DNA from 2 places in the Pelotomaculum isophthalicicum JI genome. Region 1 is predicted to be linked to the other one. Evidence: riboswitches for the same ligand, from Rfam matches in the RefSeq annotation. Region 1 holds a riboswitch; the other holds the start of a gene.
The links. Region 1 has a riboswitch for molybdenum cofactor ahead of L7E55_RS15920 (beta/alpha barrel domain-containing protein). Riboswitches for the same ligand answer to the same signal wherever they lie in the genome.
Positions count from the first base shown of each region.

Region 2: linked by a shared signal. The riboswitch ahead of L7E55_RS13880 (ABC transporter substrate-binding protein) and the one ahead of L7E55_RS15920 (beta/alpha barrel domain-containing protein) in region 1 are both predicted to bind molybdenum cofactor.

Region 1 covers NZ_JAKOAV010000044.1:269-7,759, reverse strand. The annotation lists gene scfB (thioether cross-link-forming SCIFF peptide maturase) at 1-1,115, shown strand, start outside; gene L7E55_RS15935 (gamma carbonic anhydrase family protein) at 1,192-1,719, shown strand; gene L7E55_RS15930 (DUF134 domain-containing protein) at 1,736-2,140, shown strand; gene L7E55_RS15925 (NifB/NifX family molybdenum-iron cluster-binding protein) at 2,164-2,523, shown strand; molybdenum cofactor riboswitch at 2,661-2,775, shown strand; gene L7E55_RS15920 (beta/alpha barrel domain-containing protein) at 2,794-3,144, shown strand; gene L7E55_RS17815 (hypothetical protein) at 3,324-3,422, opposite strand; gene L7E55_RS15915 (diguanylate cyclase domain-containing protein) at 3,829-6,195, opposite strand; gene L7E55_RS15910 (GGDEF domain-containing protein) at 6,273-6,728, opposite strand; partial or broken gene L7E55_RS15905 (hypothetical protein) at 7,462-7,491, shown strand, end outside.
Region 2 covers NZ_JAKOAV010000030.1:33,836-41,326, forward strand. The annotation lists gene hypD (hydrogenase formation protein HypD) at 1-657, opposite strand, end outside; gene L7E55_RS13860 (HypC/HybG/HupF family hydrogenase formation chaperone) at 647-874, opposite strand; gene hypF (carbamoyltransferase HypF) at 865-3,192, opposite strand; gene L7E55_RS13870 (P-loop NTPase) at 3,337-4,095, opposite strand; gene hypA (hydrogenase nickel incorporation protein HypA) at 4,065-4,478, opposite strand; gene L7E55_RS13880 (ABC transporter substrate-binding protein) at 4,575-5,417, opposite strand; molybdenum cofactor riboswitch at 5,632-5,748, opposite strand; gene L7E55_RS13885 (LSm family protein) at 5,883-6,596, shown strand; gene L7E55_RS13890 (DUF3231 family protein) at 6,674-7,189, opposite strand.

The DNA of each region.
Region 1 (7,491 bases):
TTCAAAACAATATGAACATTGATAAAGGCTTAAAAGCCTTGTGCCTTCATGTAGCCCATGACTGCAACCTCATGTGCGAATATTGTTTTGCTTCCAAGGGAAGTTACAAGGTGGCAAAAAAATTAATGCCGCTGGAGATAGCCTTTAATGCAGTGGATTTCCTCGTTAGCAACTCCGGAAAAAGAAAAAATGTAGAGATAGATTTTTTCGGCGGCGAGCCGATGCTTAATTTCACTGTTGTTAAAAAAACAGTGGAATATGGGAGAGAAGTCGGAAAACTTGCAGATAAGAATATAAACTTTACTATTACTACAAATGGCACGCTTCTTGACGACGATAAAATAAACTATATCAATGCAAATATGGATAATGTAGTTATTAGCCTTGATGGTCGGAAAGAAGTTCATGATGCGATAAGGTATGATGCCGCAGGCAAGGGTACATATGATAGAATACTTGCTGATGCTTTGAATTTAGTTCGTTCAAGAAATAACAAAAGCTACTTTATCCGAGGCACATTTACTTCCAAAAATACGGATTTTTCAAAGGATGTGCTGCATCTTGCCGATCTTGGATTTGGAGAGATATCGATGGAACCTGTTGTGGGTAAAGGGGAGGATTTTCACATCCGCAGAGAGCATATTCAGGAAATTCTTAATGAATATGAACAGCTTGCCTATGCGTATATAAAAAATATAAAGGAGGGAGGAAAGCCATTTAGGTTTTATCACTTTAACGTAGATATCTATAAAGGTCCTTGTTTGTATAAAAGAATTGCAGCTTGCGGTGCAGGCACTGAATACCTCGCCGTTACACCAGAGGGGGACTTTTATCCTTGCCACCAGTTTGTTGGGAAGCATGAATTCATAATAGGCAACCTTGATACAGGTATAAAGAACGATGCGCTATGTGAAAGATTTAGAAAGACTAGCATATTAACTAAAGAAGAATGCCGTGATTGCTGGGCAAAACTTTACTGTTCAGGTGGTTGCCATGCAAATTCTTATTATGCAAGCGGAGATATTATGAAGCCAGAGGAATTGTTTTGTGCAATGCAAAAAAAACGTTTAGAATGTGCCATTATGATTGAAGCATATCAACAATTAGATGAATAAAAAACGAAATTTGTTAGCTTTACTATCTTTGAAGTTGTTCTATATAAAGTATTTCATAATTACTTGGAGGGTGTATATGTCACTGTATCGGTTTTCAGGTAGAACACCAATAGTTGGCGCGGGAAGTTACGTGAGTGAATTGGCTATGGTCATTGGCGACGTTAGAATTAGTGAGAACTGCTATGTAGGCCACGGTACTGTTATTAGAGGTGATTACGGGACTATTGAAATTGGTCCTGGCACCGCTGTAGAGGAGGGCACAGTGATTCATGCTCCCCCTGGTGGTACTTGCCGGATCGGTAAAAGTGTCACCTTGGGGCACGGAGCGATAATTCATGCCGACGAAATTGGAGACTATGCGTTAATCGGTATGGGCTCAATTTTAAGTCTAAATGCCATAGTAGGTTCCTGGGCCATCGTTGCCGAAGGATGTGTAGTGAAGAATAAACAAAGCATACCAGAAAAAGTCGTTGTGGCTGGCAACCCGGCCCGTATAATAAGAAATACTGAACCCAGAGATGTGGAATTTTGGACATGGGTTAAGCAGCTTTATGTTGATCTGGCTCATCAGTATTTACGAGAAGGTATGGAAAAAATAGATTGACCTGCGGGGTGTAATAATGCCACGACCACCAAAATGCAGAAGAGTTGAACAATTACCACAGGTTACTTATTTTAAACCTTCCGGAATACCAATGACTGAACTTGTTGAAATACATCTAACGATTGAAGAATTAGAAGCAATACGGCTTAGAGATTTAAAAGAATTAGAATATGAAGAATGTGCACAAAAGATGGCTGTTTCAAGGCCGACGTTTTACAGAATAATTACTACTGCCAGGAAAAAAATTGCCGAAGCGCTGGTTAATGGTTCTGCACTAAGGGTAACCGGCGGGAATTTCAGCCTTGCCAAATACGAGCTAATCTGTAAAAATTGTGGTCACCATTGGCAAGATATCATTTGTTGCCGTCGCACAAGATGTCCAGTATGTAATGCAAATGATTGGTACAAAATCAATTTCTAAAATAAAATGAAGGGGTTGAAGAAATGAAAATAGCGATGCCGTATAACCGGGGTAGAATAAACGAGCACTTTGGCATCAGTCAAGAATTTGTTATTTTTAATGTTGAGGAAGGTAAAATTGGCGAAAAGAAAATAATTTCAAGTAGTGATCTCCAGCATAATCATGGTGGATTGGCAAACTTATTTATAAGGGAAGGAGTAGGAGTAATAATTGCTGGTGGTATGGGACCCCCTATGGCCGATGCGCTGAGGTCAGTGGGGTTGGAAGTTATTACAGGTGCTTCAGGAGATGCTGAAAAAGTTACTTCTGATTATTTAAGTGGACAACTGGTCACCAGTTCTATAGGTTGTAATCACGGCTGTAGCGAGCATGATCATTTATAATTAATAATTCAAATACGCAGGATTCTTGCTCTAACGGCATTTTTACTGTAAATGCTAATCTAGAAAGCTTACCGGTTTTTATGTATATATTTATAACAGTAGGAATTATTAGTTCTTAGAGAGATAACCCAACTGAATAAATATTTGCTCACCGAGCCTACTACCTAAGTCTTGTGATATGGTTGTCGGCTAATGGGTACATAAGGAAACTTTTGTACCTCCCTTTTGGAAAGGAGGGCATTGATGTTCAATTAATGATATAGCTATCCTTTGCCAAGGTTAGCTTTTTATTTTTCTCGTTGTCCAGTAAAAAGATTAAGAGGTAAGTACTATACCTGTGAAAAAAAATTTCTCGTGGAAGTTGAGACAATTGATGATGCTTTATTACTATGCCAGACAGGAGTAGATGGCCTGCAATTTGATAAAATATCGCCTGTTGAATTAAAAAAAGCAGTTGAGCTAATCAGAGCAAAAAATAATAGAATCACTATCCTGGCAGCGGGTGGCATAAATGAAAATAATGCAGAACTATATGCCCAGACAGGTGTAGATGGCTTAGTTGCATCGTCAATATATTTTGGTAAGCCTGTCGATATGGGAACAAATATCGTTCAGCGATAACCTTGCTGTGCCAGCTATAGACTAACAAAGTAAAAATCAAAGTCAATAGTAATAATCCCCATGGGAATTATTAAGTACTACTATTACATAATTTCAAGTTTTAGTACCTGCAAGGCCAGTTATTTCGTGATAAAAGTACATCTCTGCTTAATTTTGGTTTAAAAAATCGAAACCAGGAATCAAGCGAACCTTGGTTTTAACAGAAGTATACCCGGGTAAAACAGCGCCGCAGACAAAACGATGGTTACTCCGGTGGCTGTCGAGCAATAATACGACATGAGCAGTCCCGTTATCTCGGAAGTGAAGGTTATTAGTAAAGAGATCACATGGCACTGCCGTCATGCTGCAGGATATATTGAGCGCGGCTGCGGTCGGTAAAATCAAGAGTGAGTTTATGATTGGGATGCCAACCTATTGAATGGAAATCATTGGAAAACCTTCACCTCAAATATTATTTAGTTGTCATCTTTTGTACAAAGCTGGTCGTGAGCCTCCAGATCGAGTCCGATGGATTCCCACATCGGACGGTAGTCAGTTGCCATAATACACATCTCCTTATGAATATTTATTTCATAAGGATTATAAATAACATTAGCTTATTAGACAAATAAATAATTTTTATATTTAGGGGCGATAGTATTTAAATTATTTATTTAATAATAGTAGATGCTTTGTCGAAAATTGTTAAAAGGATCTGATATCCTCTAAGACTCGAATGAATTTAGGTGTTAAAACCGGATCGAATTGAGAACCCGCGCATCTCTCAAGTTCCTTAACTGCCGCTTCATGGGTGATAGCTTTCCGGTAAGGACGATCACTGGTCATGGCGTCGTAGGCGTCAGCTATGGCTAAAACGCGGCACTCCAGCGGAATTTCTTGCTCTTTAAGCCCAAGAGGATATCCTTTTCCATTCCACCATTCGTGGTGCTTCAGGATCCAATCGGCGATTGGGGTTAAATCGGGAGCAGCCAGGGCGATCCGGTGACCTATCGAACAATGCAGCTCAATTTCAGAGCGTTCCTCAGGGGTCAAAGGTCCCGGCTTAAAAAGAATTCTGTCGGAAACACCTACTTTACCTATGTCGTGGAACTGTGCAAGCAGGCGGAGGTCGGCTATTTTATACTCGGGGATACCGATTGCCGCGGCCATGCTGGCAACAAGGCTGCGCAGGCGTTCAGCGTGGCCTTCAGTTATAAAGTCCCTGGCTGCGAGCGCCTTCGTAAGGGCTTGTACAATGGCATTCCGGGCACTTTCCTTGTGATGGAGTTTTTCCCGGTACATGCTATTATCGGCTTCCTTAAACAGTTCAGCCATGCTGACGCTGGGATCATCCTTCACGGCGAACCCAATCGACAAGCTGAGAATGTTTTTTGTATTTGCCGCGTTATATTTCGCCAGCGCATTGCGAATGTTGCAGCATGCCTTTTCTGCTATGTTCCTGTTACTATTAGGAAGTATTAACGCGAATTCGTCGCCACCGATCCGCGCCACTATGTCACTCTTCCTAAAACATTTTTTAATGATGCCGGAAGCTGAAACAAGTAATTCATCTCCAGCGTGATGTCCGAGAGTATCGTTAACCAGTTTGAGGCCATCTACATCGCACATGATTATACTGATAGGCATGTGCCGCTCGTTCCCTAGGCGTCGCATTTCTTCCTCAAAAAAAGCCCGGTTGTACAAACCTGTAAGTGTGTCATGGAAACTTAGATATTTCAGTTGCTTTTCAATGCGTTTCTGTTCTGTGATGTCTAATAGGGAAACTACGTATTTACTTGTTCCCGGCAGCCGGGTAATATTTATGATAACGTTTTTTGTATTACCCATTTTATCAACTAAATGTGATTCGAGGTTTAGTGGAAGATTGTCAACAAGAGGAAAGTGCTTTTTTATCCCTCTGGAGTAGTCTCTTAAGAATTCATTCAAACTTTTTTTACCTTGGATTTCTTCTTTGCCAAATCCAGTATATCGTTCAAATTCACTATTAACGAGGGATATTGTATTATCTTCTTCTAATATGACTATCGCTGTTCCTGTATTTTCAAAAATGGTTCTGTATTTGTTTTCTGATTCGCGAAGGGCTTCGTCGACGAGCTTTCGTTCATATGCGTTACCGATAATTTCTGAAGATACGCGCAGCAACGCAAGGTCATCATCACTCCATGAACCGGTTCCAGTAACGTTATCAAATCCTATGAATCCGGATAGTTTTCCATTGACATACAGAGGGAGCGAGATTAACGATTTTATATCCTGTTTTTCCAGCAGGTCTCTTTCAGCCTGTGCTTCCCGCGGCAATTTGGAAACGTCTGTTATATGAATGACTTCACCCTTGTGCAACTTTTCCATCCACCAGGGTAACGTTATGTTCGGAACATTTTGAAGCGTGTCTTTCTGCGGAAGCACCCCGTCATTACACCATTCGTGAGTATTACTCATTGTTGTTTCATCCTGGCTCATGTAAAACAAGTAGGCACGTCCTGCTCCGCTGATTATCCCTATATCCGCGAGAGAATCATTAATAGCTTCGTCTATGTTGGAGACACCTACAAAACGGGAAGAAATCCTTTTAACGATATCCATAAATTCCAGCCTGCGCCGGATAGCTTCTTCCACTTTCTTGTGGTTCGTAATGTCTACGGCAAACTCAAACCTCACATCGCGTCCGTCCGGCCACCTGATAGCTATGTCTTCTATCATATAGTTTCTTCCGTGCAGCGGATTATAATGCTCCCATTTATATGGCTTGCCTTTGTCTTTCAATATTACATTGTTAGTGCAAAATTCACACGGTGATTCCCTACCTTGAAATTCCTTATAACAAATACTTCCGACAAGCTCTTTTTTATGCAGTTCCCTAAGAGTTTTATTAACAAAGAGTATTTCATATGTCGTTGGGTCGGAAACATACATTATCTCGTTTATGTTATCGCAGATTGCTAGTAGCTGTAGCTTCTCGGCTCGCAACTTTTTCTCTAAATCTGTAGCCCCCAAGCATGGCCTCACCAACTCATCTGCCAATTGTTCTCCGGTTTTATATTCATCTTTCATTTATTTAATCCTCCAGGTTTAGATAGGAACTCGACCGTCATGGCACCAATATAAATTTGATGCTTTAGACACGTAGTTTAACTACTGATACGATTTCTTCCGTTTTCTTTTGCCCGGTAAAGCGCGTTATCCGCTGACTTGAGCACAGCTTCGGCCGTTTTGTTTCTTTCGGTTTTCTCTGATACGCCAATACTGACAGTCAGAAACAGCCGCTTTGAGGAATTACTCGGCGTTATATTCTTGGGCTTCTTTTTTGGCCTATTCTGTCCACGGAGGATAAACCCCCGCTTGGAGATTTTGTTTCTTAGCTTTTCTAAGTGCGGTACCGCGTCGTCAACTCCTTTGCCAGGAAAAATAATGGTGAATTCTTCACCCCCGTAACGATAGATTTTCCCTCCGCCGGTTACATTTTTCATCATCGTGGCAACAAACCTTAACGCGTTGTCACCTACATCATGTCCGTAAGTATCATTAAATTTTTTAAAAAAATCGATGTCCAGCATGGCGATAGCATACGGCAATAAAAGAGGCAACTATAACACCGGTAAAGGAGCATTCATAAGATGATATATTTTTACTTTGTCTTATAATCAGGATTAATATGGCGGCGAGGAAAAATAAAGTTGCCATTTGAGGAACAGGCGTCAGACTAAGGATTCTAAGAGAAAAGATTTTTTTATTAAGGACGGTATCCAACAACTGGCTATTTGACCCAAATATCGAAGCGGTAAAGAAAAATTCCCCAACTATCAATGCTACCCGGCTTTTCCCGCCGGGAGTTAAAACGCCACGCTCCGTTAAAAAAGTGAATAATATTATATTCAATGGAATGAATATACAAGCCGCAGTATAGACAAAACTCATGTATAATTTTTTGTCTACTAAGAGGTATTGGCACAAGAACAATGTGATTAAGCTGAAAAATACTCTATTCCGGTTAGAGAAGTAACTGACAACCAGCCCTATCAACAATATGGCGTAAGAAGAATATCGTATTACTTCAAAAGACACCAACTGCGTTTCCTGAATTTCTAAGTAAAACTTATAAAACAGGTATATTAGTCCAAAGGGTACTGATATGGGCAATAAAGTTTTAATATCCTTGAACTTCATGGTTACCCCAGTACTGACGCATAATTCTCAGAGCCGTTAAATTAAAGGCGTTGTATCCTTTTAAAGAGAATATTTTTTCGCAAAACCCTACTGGACAAATTATATTCGTTATGAGATAATAGTGAGGGTTGCCAGAAGAAAGGGGCCAACACTATGAAACATGATGAAAATGGGGCCATATTA
Region 2 (7,491 bases), on a different contig from region 1:
CACATTAAACTTGGTTGAGACAAAATCGAAGGCCTTTCTCCCCGTTACCGTACAAACATGCCCCGGCAGAATCAACCCGTCAATTTTTAATTCCGGATCACTCAGCAAAATTTCCAGAACAGTGGGAACCGTTTTGTGAAACGATAAGACCGAGTAGTTTTTCAGATCCCGGCTTCTAGCCGCGGCAACGCTTAACGCGACGGCGGGCGCGGTAGTTTCGAAGCCGACCCCCAGGAAAACCACTTCATCCCGGGGATGTCCGGCGGCAAAGGTCACCGCCTCCGCCGGCGAATAAAATATTTCCACCCGCGCGCCGCGAGCCCGCTCCTGTTCAAGTGAGGAGTTTGTCCCCGGCACCCGCAGCATGTCCCCGAAAGTGCCGATAACCAGGTCATGTCTGGCGGCGGCAAGGGCGATAACTTTGTCTATGTCTCCCTGATCAGTGACACAAACCGGACAGCCCGGCCCGCTTCTCAGTTCCAGGCTGCCGGCCAGCAAGCTTCTCAAACCGCTCCTGGCAATCGCCATGGTATGCGTGCCGCAAACCTCCATAAATATAGCCGGCCGTCCCAACAGGCGGGCGGCTTCCCGGGCCAGGGGAACCAGCTTGGACAGAATTCTTTTGCCCAGCTCCGGGTCGCGCAGTTTATTGAGCATGCAATATCTCCTCCCATAGCTCCAGGGAGACTCGAGCATCCTCCATGTCGATTTTCCCAATCGCGTAGCCCGCGTGCACCATCAGATAATCCCCCGGAACGAGGTCCTCGTCAATTAAAGCGATACCCACTTTCTTACGCACGCCAAAGCTCTCCACCACCGCCCAACTCTCCGCCTGATTTACTTCCACCACTTTGCCCGGTATGCCTAAACACATCTTTTCCGCCACCTCCAGTGCGCAATCATGGCTTGCCCTAAGGCTATTCCGCCGTCATTGGCCGGCACCTGCCGGTGATACAACACTTCAAACCCGCGAGCGCTGAAATATTGTTTCGCGGTCCGGAACAGATACTGATTTTGCCACGTTCCGCCGCTCAAAGCTACCTTTTTTATGCCGGTAGCGCCGGATACCCGCTCAACCGCCTCACCGACCATACTCACCAGGGTCCGGTGAAACCTGGCGGATATCGACTGCACCGGCACTCCGGCCATTTTATCATCTATTATCGCCGCCAGCATCTGACCCGGCCAAATTATTCCTTCTCTTGTTTCGTAAGGGTAAGTTTGCATATCATCATTACCCGCTGTTTCCTGAATGGCTTCCCCCAACTCCACGGCCGCCTGTCCCTCATAGGTGTTTTCCCGGCATATGCCCAAAAGGGCGGATACGGCGTCAAAAAGCCGGCCGCAACCCGAGGATAGCGGTGAATTAAACCCGCCGGCCACCATTCTTTCAATAACATCAAGATTCTTCTCCGGAAAAATTAAACCGGCGGATCTTTTCCCTTCTTCGCCCAGAAAAGCCAGCAGGTAAGCCACCGCCGTGCGCCAAGGCTGGCGGATGGCCGCTTCGCCGCCGGGCAGGGGGACATAGGCCAAGTGAAACCGGCGTTGAAAATCATCATAGTTCCCGGTTAGAATCTCAAACCCCCACAGGTTGCCGTCCGTACCGTAGCCGGTACCGTCAAGAATCGCCCCGATCACTTCTTCGTTACCCAGGCCGTTTTCAGCCAGGCAACTGGCCAGATGGGCATGGTGGTGCTGCACCTCAAAATAAGCCCGCGCCGGAATTTGGCGGGCCACCCTGGCGGAAGCGTAGCCCGGATGAGCGTCATACGCCACAACTTCGGGGATCGCGTCAGTTAACTTTCGCAAATTGAAAAAGCTGGTTAAAAGATTTTCCTCTCCTTCCAGACTGTCAATCTCCCCAATATACTGGCTCATAAAGGCCTGATTTTTCTTGAGCAGGCAAAAGTTGTTCTTCATCTCCCCGCCGATCCCCAGAATGACCGGCTCATCCTCCCCGCGGGGCACCAGCACAGGATGCGGGACATAGCCCCGGGAGCGGCGGTAGATATGGGGTTCCCCGTCAACAACCTGGATCAGGGAATCATCGCAGCGGTTGACTATTTCCCTGTTGTGCTGGAGGAAGTAATCAGCGATGCCGCCAAGTTCGCCCGCCGCCCGGCTGTTATCTTTAACCAGGGGCAGGTTGCTGTAATTCCCGCTGGTCATTACCAGCATATCTAAAGGCCCGCTAAACAAGAGCAGGTGCAAAGGCGTGTACGGCAACATTACTCCCAAGGTTTTTAAACCGGGCGCGAGTTCTTCCGGCAAGCCCTCATTCAGCCTTGTCTGCAAGTGTTTTCTTAATATGATGATCGGCGCCAGGGGGGAAATTAATAATTCTTTCTCCTTTTCCCCGGCCACGCAGTACTTTTGAACGGTCTCCAGGTCCCGGCACATCACGGCAAAAGGCTTGGCGTCCCTCCCTTTGCGCCGGCGCAAAGCCTTCACAGCCTCTTTGTTCTTCGCGTCACAGGTCAGGTGATAGCCGCCGAGTCCCTTTAAAGCAAGAATTTTTCCATCTTGCAAGATGTTCCAGCAGGTTTCCAGCCAGTTTTCCTTCCCGGCCACATTTCTCCCGGCACTGTCAAGCACTTCCACATGCGGCCCGCAAACCGGGCAGGCTGTCGGCTGCGCGTGAAACCTTCGGTCCGCCGGGTCATGATACTCCCGGGCGCACTGGTCGCACATACAGAAAGAAGCCATGGAAGTTTTCGGCCGGTCATAGGGGATCTCATTAATAATAGTAAAGCGCGGGCCGCAATTTGTACAGTTGGTAAATGGATACTGATAATGCCGGTCTTTCCTGTCAATAATCTCTTTGGCGCAATCCGCGCATATGGCCACATCCGGAGGTACTAGCGCTTCTTTTTCATCACCCGGGTCGCTGGCTAAAATAACAAAAGAAGTATAGCCGGCCGGCGGCATCTTGCTTAACTGGTAGTCGCTGATTCTGGAAAGTTGAGGCGGGTTGTTTTTTAATTCACTTAAGAAACCGGCGACGTTGTTTTCTTCAGCCTCCGCCTCGATCACCACTCCCCGGCTGGAATTTAACACGCTGCCTTTGACCCCCCAGACTTGCGCGAGGTTATAAACAAAGGGGCGGAAACCCACCCCTTGCACAACGCCTTTGATCACGATACGGTAGCGTGAAACGGTCTTGCCACCCGGTTGAACCTGTCGTGTCACTGCCGCCAATCCTCCAAATCTACCCGAAAAGCATAATTTCCCAAACAATAAGATAGTATGTTGCGCTAGTAAAGTAAGCGCCATGCCATATTGAGCAAACTTATACTTTTAGGATTATTAATGATGTTCAGCTCGGTTCAATATTTATTGGATCAAGTCAGCTTTCACTATTCTTTCCAACTTAGCGGCAAAATCCGTTTTTAGCAATTCACGCGGGTCTCCAAGAGCATCTTCGAGGTTATCATCAAACAATATTGAGCCGAGAAAGGGAACCTTGCAGCTACTCAACTCTTCCTTTACGGTAGAGTGTTCTTTTCGCCGCATGTTTTCAAGCACACCGGCGACAGGGACCCCAAGCTCTTTTAATACCTGCAGCTCTTTTTTCGCCACTGCCAAGGCTACCCGCGACTGGGTGGTGACAACAAGAAACTCTACTCTTTTAATCAAACGAATAATGTCCAGGGCCGGATCACCAGTACCGGGCGGCATGTCGATTATTAAAAAATCCAATTCATTCCACCTGGTTATCGCGAGCATTTCAATAATCGCGTTGGAAACCTCGCCACCCCGCAATGGGACAGGATTATAGCCGGCAAAATAAGTGATCGACATAAACCTGACGCCTAGAACTTCCGGCGGGATAATTCCTTTGTCCTCTTCCGGAAAAACTCCTTCAATGCCCAGGATCACATGGTCGGAAGGCCCGCAGAAATCCAAATCCAGCAGGCCGGTCCGAAAACCCTGTTTTGTTAAGATCAACGCCAGGGTGGAAGCAGTCAAGCTCTTGCCGATACCCCCCTTGCCTCCTGATACGGCAATTATTCTTTGGACATTTTCAAACCTTTTATCGATGATGTTTAGCCTGGGGTCCATTACCTCTCCCCTTTGATATAATCTATCCAAACCCCGCGCCCCTTGGCAATTTCAAAATCAGGACTGCCGCAGCGGGGGCACCTTATATAAATATGCGCAACTTCCGGGATAAAGTGGATTGCCTCCGATTCCTCTTCCGGCAACTTGCCGGCGGCCTCCCGAAAATTCCACTCATTCCGGCAAACTTTGCATTTTAAAGTACTCTCATCTATTTCAATATCTATCCTGTTCATATCCAGCGGTATGCTGGACAATGGCAGGACATTTTCCAGGGCAAACTTAAATATATCCAGATCTATCTGCTGCAATTCACCCACTTTGACTTTGACCATGGTTATATCTTTAAGCCTTTCTTTATCAGCCTCTTCATTAACAGTAAATACTATTGATTCCGCCAGCGCCCATTCATGCACTTTAACACACCCTTGTAATTGCGTTTACGTTAAATCATATTATAACCTGTAGGGCTGTATCCGTAAAGGATACAGCCCTTTTTCCCAAAAAAACTATTACTTGCCCAGATCCTGTTCATTTTTCCCCGCGTCAGGGAAGAACAACGGCTCACCGTATTTATCTTTGCCAAACTCCCCGATTAGTTTTTGGGTATCCGGATTAATCATAAAATCAACAAACGCCTTAGCGCCGTCTTTATTAACCTTGCTGAATTTCTCCGGATTGACCTGCATTACATGGTAAATATTCAGGAGCGACTTGTCGCCCTGCGCCAGTATATCCAGTTTGAGATTCTTTTGTTGCGCCAGGTAAGTTCCTCTGTCAGTCAAGGTATACCCCTGTTTCTCATTGGCGATGTTTAAAGTCGCGCCCATACCTGTGCCGCTCTGCTGATACCAGCTGCCTTCCGGCTTAATTCCGGTGCTAGTCCAAATTTCTTTTTCTTTCTTGTTGGTTCCCGAATCATCGCCGCGGGATACAAAGATGCTCTTTGTACCGGCTATTTTTTTGAATGCATCGACGGCATTGCTTCCTTTAATGCCTGCCGGGTCGCCGGCGGGACCGACGATGATAAAGTCGTTGTGCATGACCAGTTTGTAGTTTATACCCACACCACTGTCAACAAGTTTCACTTCATCTTTCGGCGCGTGGACCAGAAGAACATCTGCTTCCCCTTTTTCACCCATAGTCAGAGCCTGTCCGGTTCCGACAGCAATAGTCTTTACCTTATACCCGGTTTTCTGCTCGAACACCGGAACTAACGTGTCAAGCAGCCCGGTATCCTGAGTGCTGGTTGTGGTGGCTAAAATCATATCTTTATTTTGAACCTGCGCGGCTTGTTGTTGTGCCGGTTGGCTGCCGCATCCCTGCAATACACCCAAAACAAAAATTAAAAGCATTACCAGCAACGGAGCAACAAATTTTTTTGTCTTCACACAAATCTCCCCTTTTAATTATTAATTTTGCTAAGGTTTATTCCGCGACTGCGATATTCCGCCCTCCCTTCACTCAAATTCGAAAAAAAGCTTGACCATTCTACACAACATACGAGCGTAAAAACCATGATTTTAAAAAAATAAAACTTTGTCCCATGTTGAAGGAACAAAGCGGAAATAAATAGAGCCCTCTTCTCCTTTCCACAATGGGAGGTGCATTCGTTTCCAAACGCGCCCTGACGGCCAGGCACCCATACTTGGGCTTAGGTTGTCTGGCTCGGAGATATTTTTTTAAAAACAAATAAGTTAATTCGCCCATTATTGCCAGATTCCTGCTACAAACTGTTAATACATATTAACAAATTAAATCATCGCAACATAAACATACATTGTAGGATGAAATATCCATGGAAAGGAGTGAATTCAAAATTGTTAGAGAGACTTCAAGCCAATAAAGGCAAAAAAATTGTTCTTGAACTATCCAACGGAAGAATACTTAATGGCACTGTAATAGCAACCGACCAGAAATGTGTACGTCTTGAAACCGATAGTGGCGTTGGGACCATCCCTGTTGATAGAGTCCAAATTATCTGGGAACCGGTAAAACGTTCTCTGACCGAAGAAAATATGGAGGTATTGGCACAAAAGTTTCGGGATAGCTATAATGATCCCATGGGGCAACAGGGAAGCGATCCACAAGCAGAAATTGCCTGTACCGGCTTTCCGGCTTTCACCTGCAGTCAGAGTTATATCTGCAGGCCACCGGATCTCTGTTCGTTTTCATTTGCCTGTCCGGGTAGATACGTTCCCGGTCCCCCCTCAACTGGCGGTGGATGCCCGATATTCCTCTGCGGCCCATTTCAGTTCGGGCAGCCTTGCGGACCTTTCCAATTCGGCTGCAGACCATTCACATTCGCATGCGGACCCTTCCAGTTCGGGCAACCTTGCAGACCATTCACATTCGCATGCGGACCCTTCCAATTCGGCGGTTCACAGTGCGGCACACTAGGCGGCTTCGCCTGCCCGGGTCAGCAGTTTATTGGTTTAGTGGGATCTCCAGGAGACGCGGGAGCACCGGTGAAGCCACCAGGCATGGTATCCGAAATAGCTCAGGAGACCCATATGCCACCTATGGATTTCTAAATTTAGTTCTATTGTTTATTAAAGAGCCTCCGGGCTCTTTTTATATTAAGCTGCTATTTAATGCTAAAAATAATCCCCTAGTGTTTCAGTTCAGTCAGCTCGCTCCGGTCGATGGCACGGGGCGGTTCTTCAAACCAACCGTTTTCTATCATGATATTCAAACTGTCCTCGGCAAAACTAGCTGCTTCTGCAATAATACGGGTGTATTTTGCGGCAAGGTCATGTCTCATACTTCCGCCATTGATGAGGCATAATTCCCGTATCAGAATATTTTCTTTCTTTAAGGTTGAGCCAAATGATTCAATAAATTTGTCAGCCATATTAATACCGCGGACCATAATGGAACGCACCTTCTCCGAACTGGCTACCTGTTTAAAACCTGTCAGCAAGTACTTGCCTATGATATTATTAAACAGATTAAAGTAGAGGTGTTCTACTTCCCGCGCCAGTAGAGGACGACGTTCTCCCAAAAAACCGGTTAAGAATGACTGATTTTTTACAAAATCTTTTACGCTTGCGGTAATTATATAAGGTAGCCGGATGGCGAGACCTTTAGCCAACATTATATCCGTGCATTTATCCCAGTAGCGCATGGTTGAAATACAGCACTGGTGATAAAAGGCGCGGATGGCAGGCCGGGTGGACGCGGTAAGAGCTATACAATGATACTTTTTTAATTTACAATATTTTTAGTATGTCATACTTACATTATGTTTATTTAATAAAATCACGAAATTCAGCTAATGGCTGGAATTCCTGCATTTAGGCGCGTTATATACCCGGGTCTTTGACACTTGCGACCTATATAGAAATCTCTACAAGCCTTGAAAATAGGGCTTTTTTTATTGGAAAAATGTCAAATTCCCTCCGATAAATAGTGCGTAATTTTGCGTAA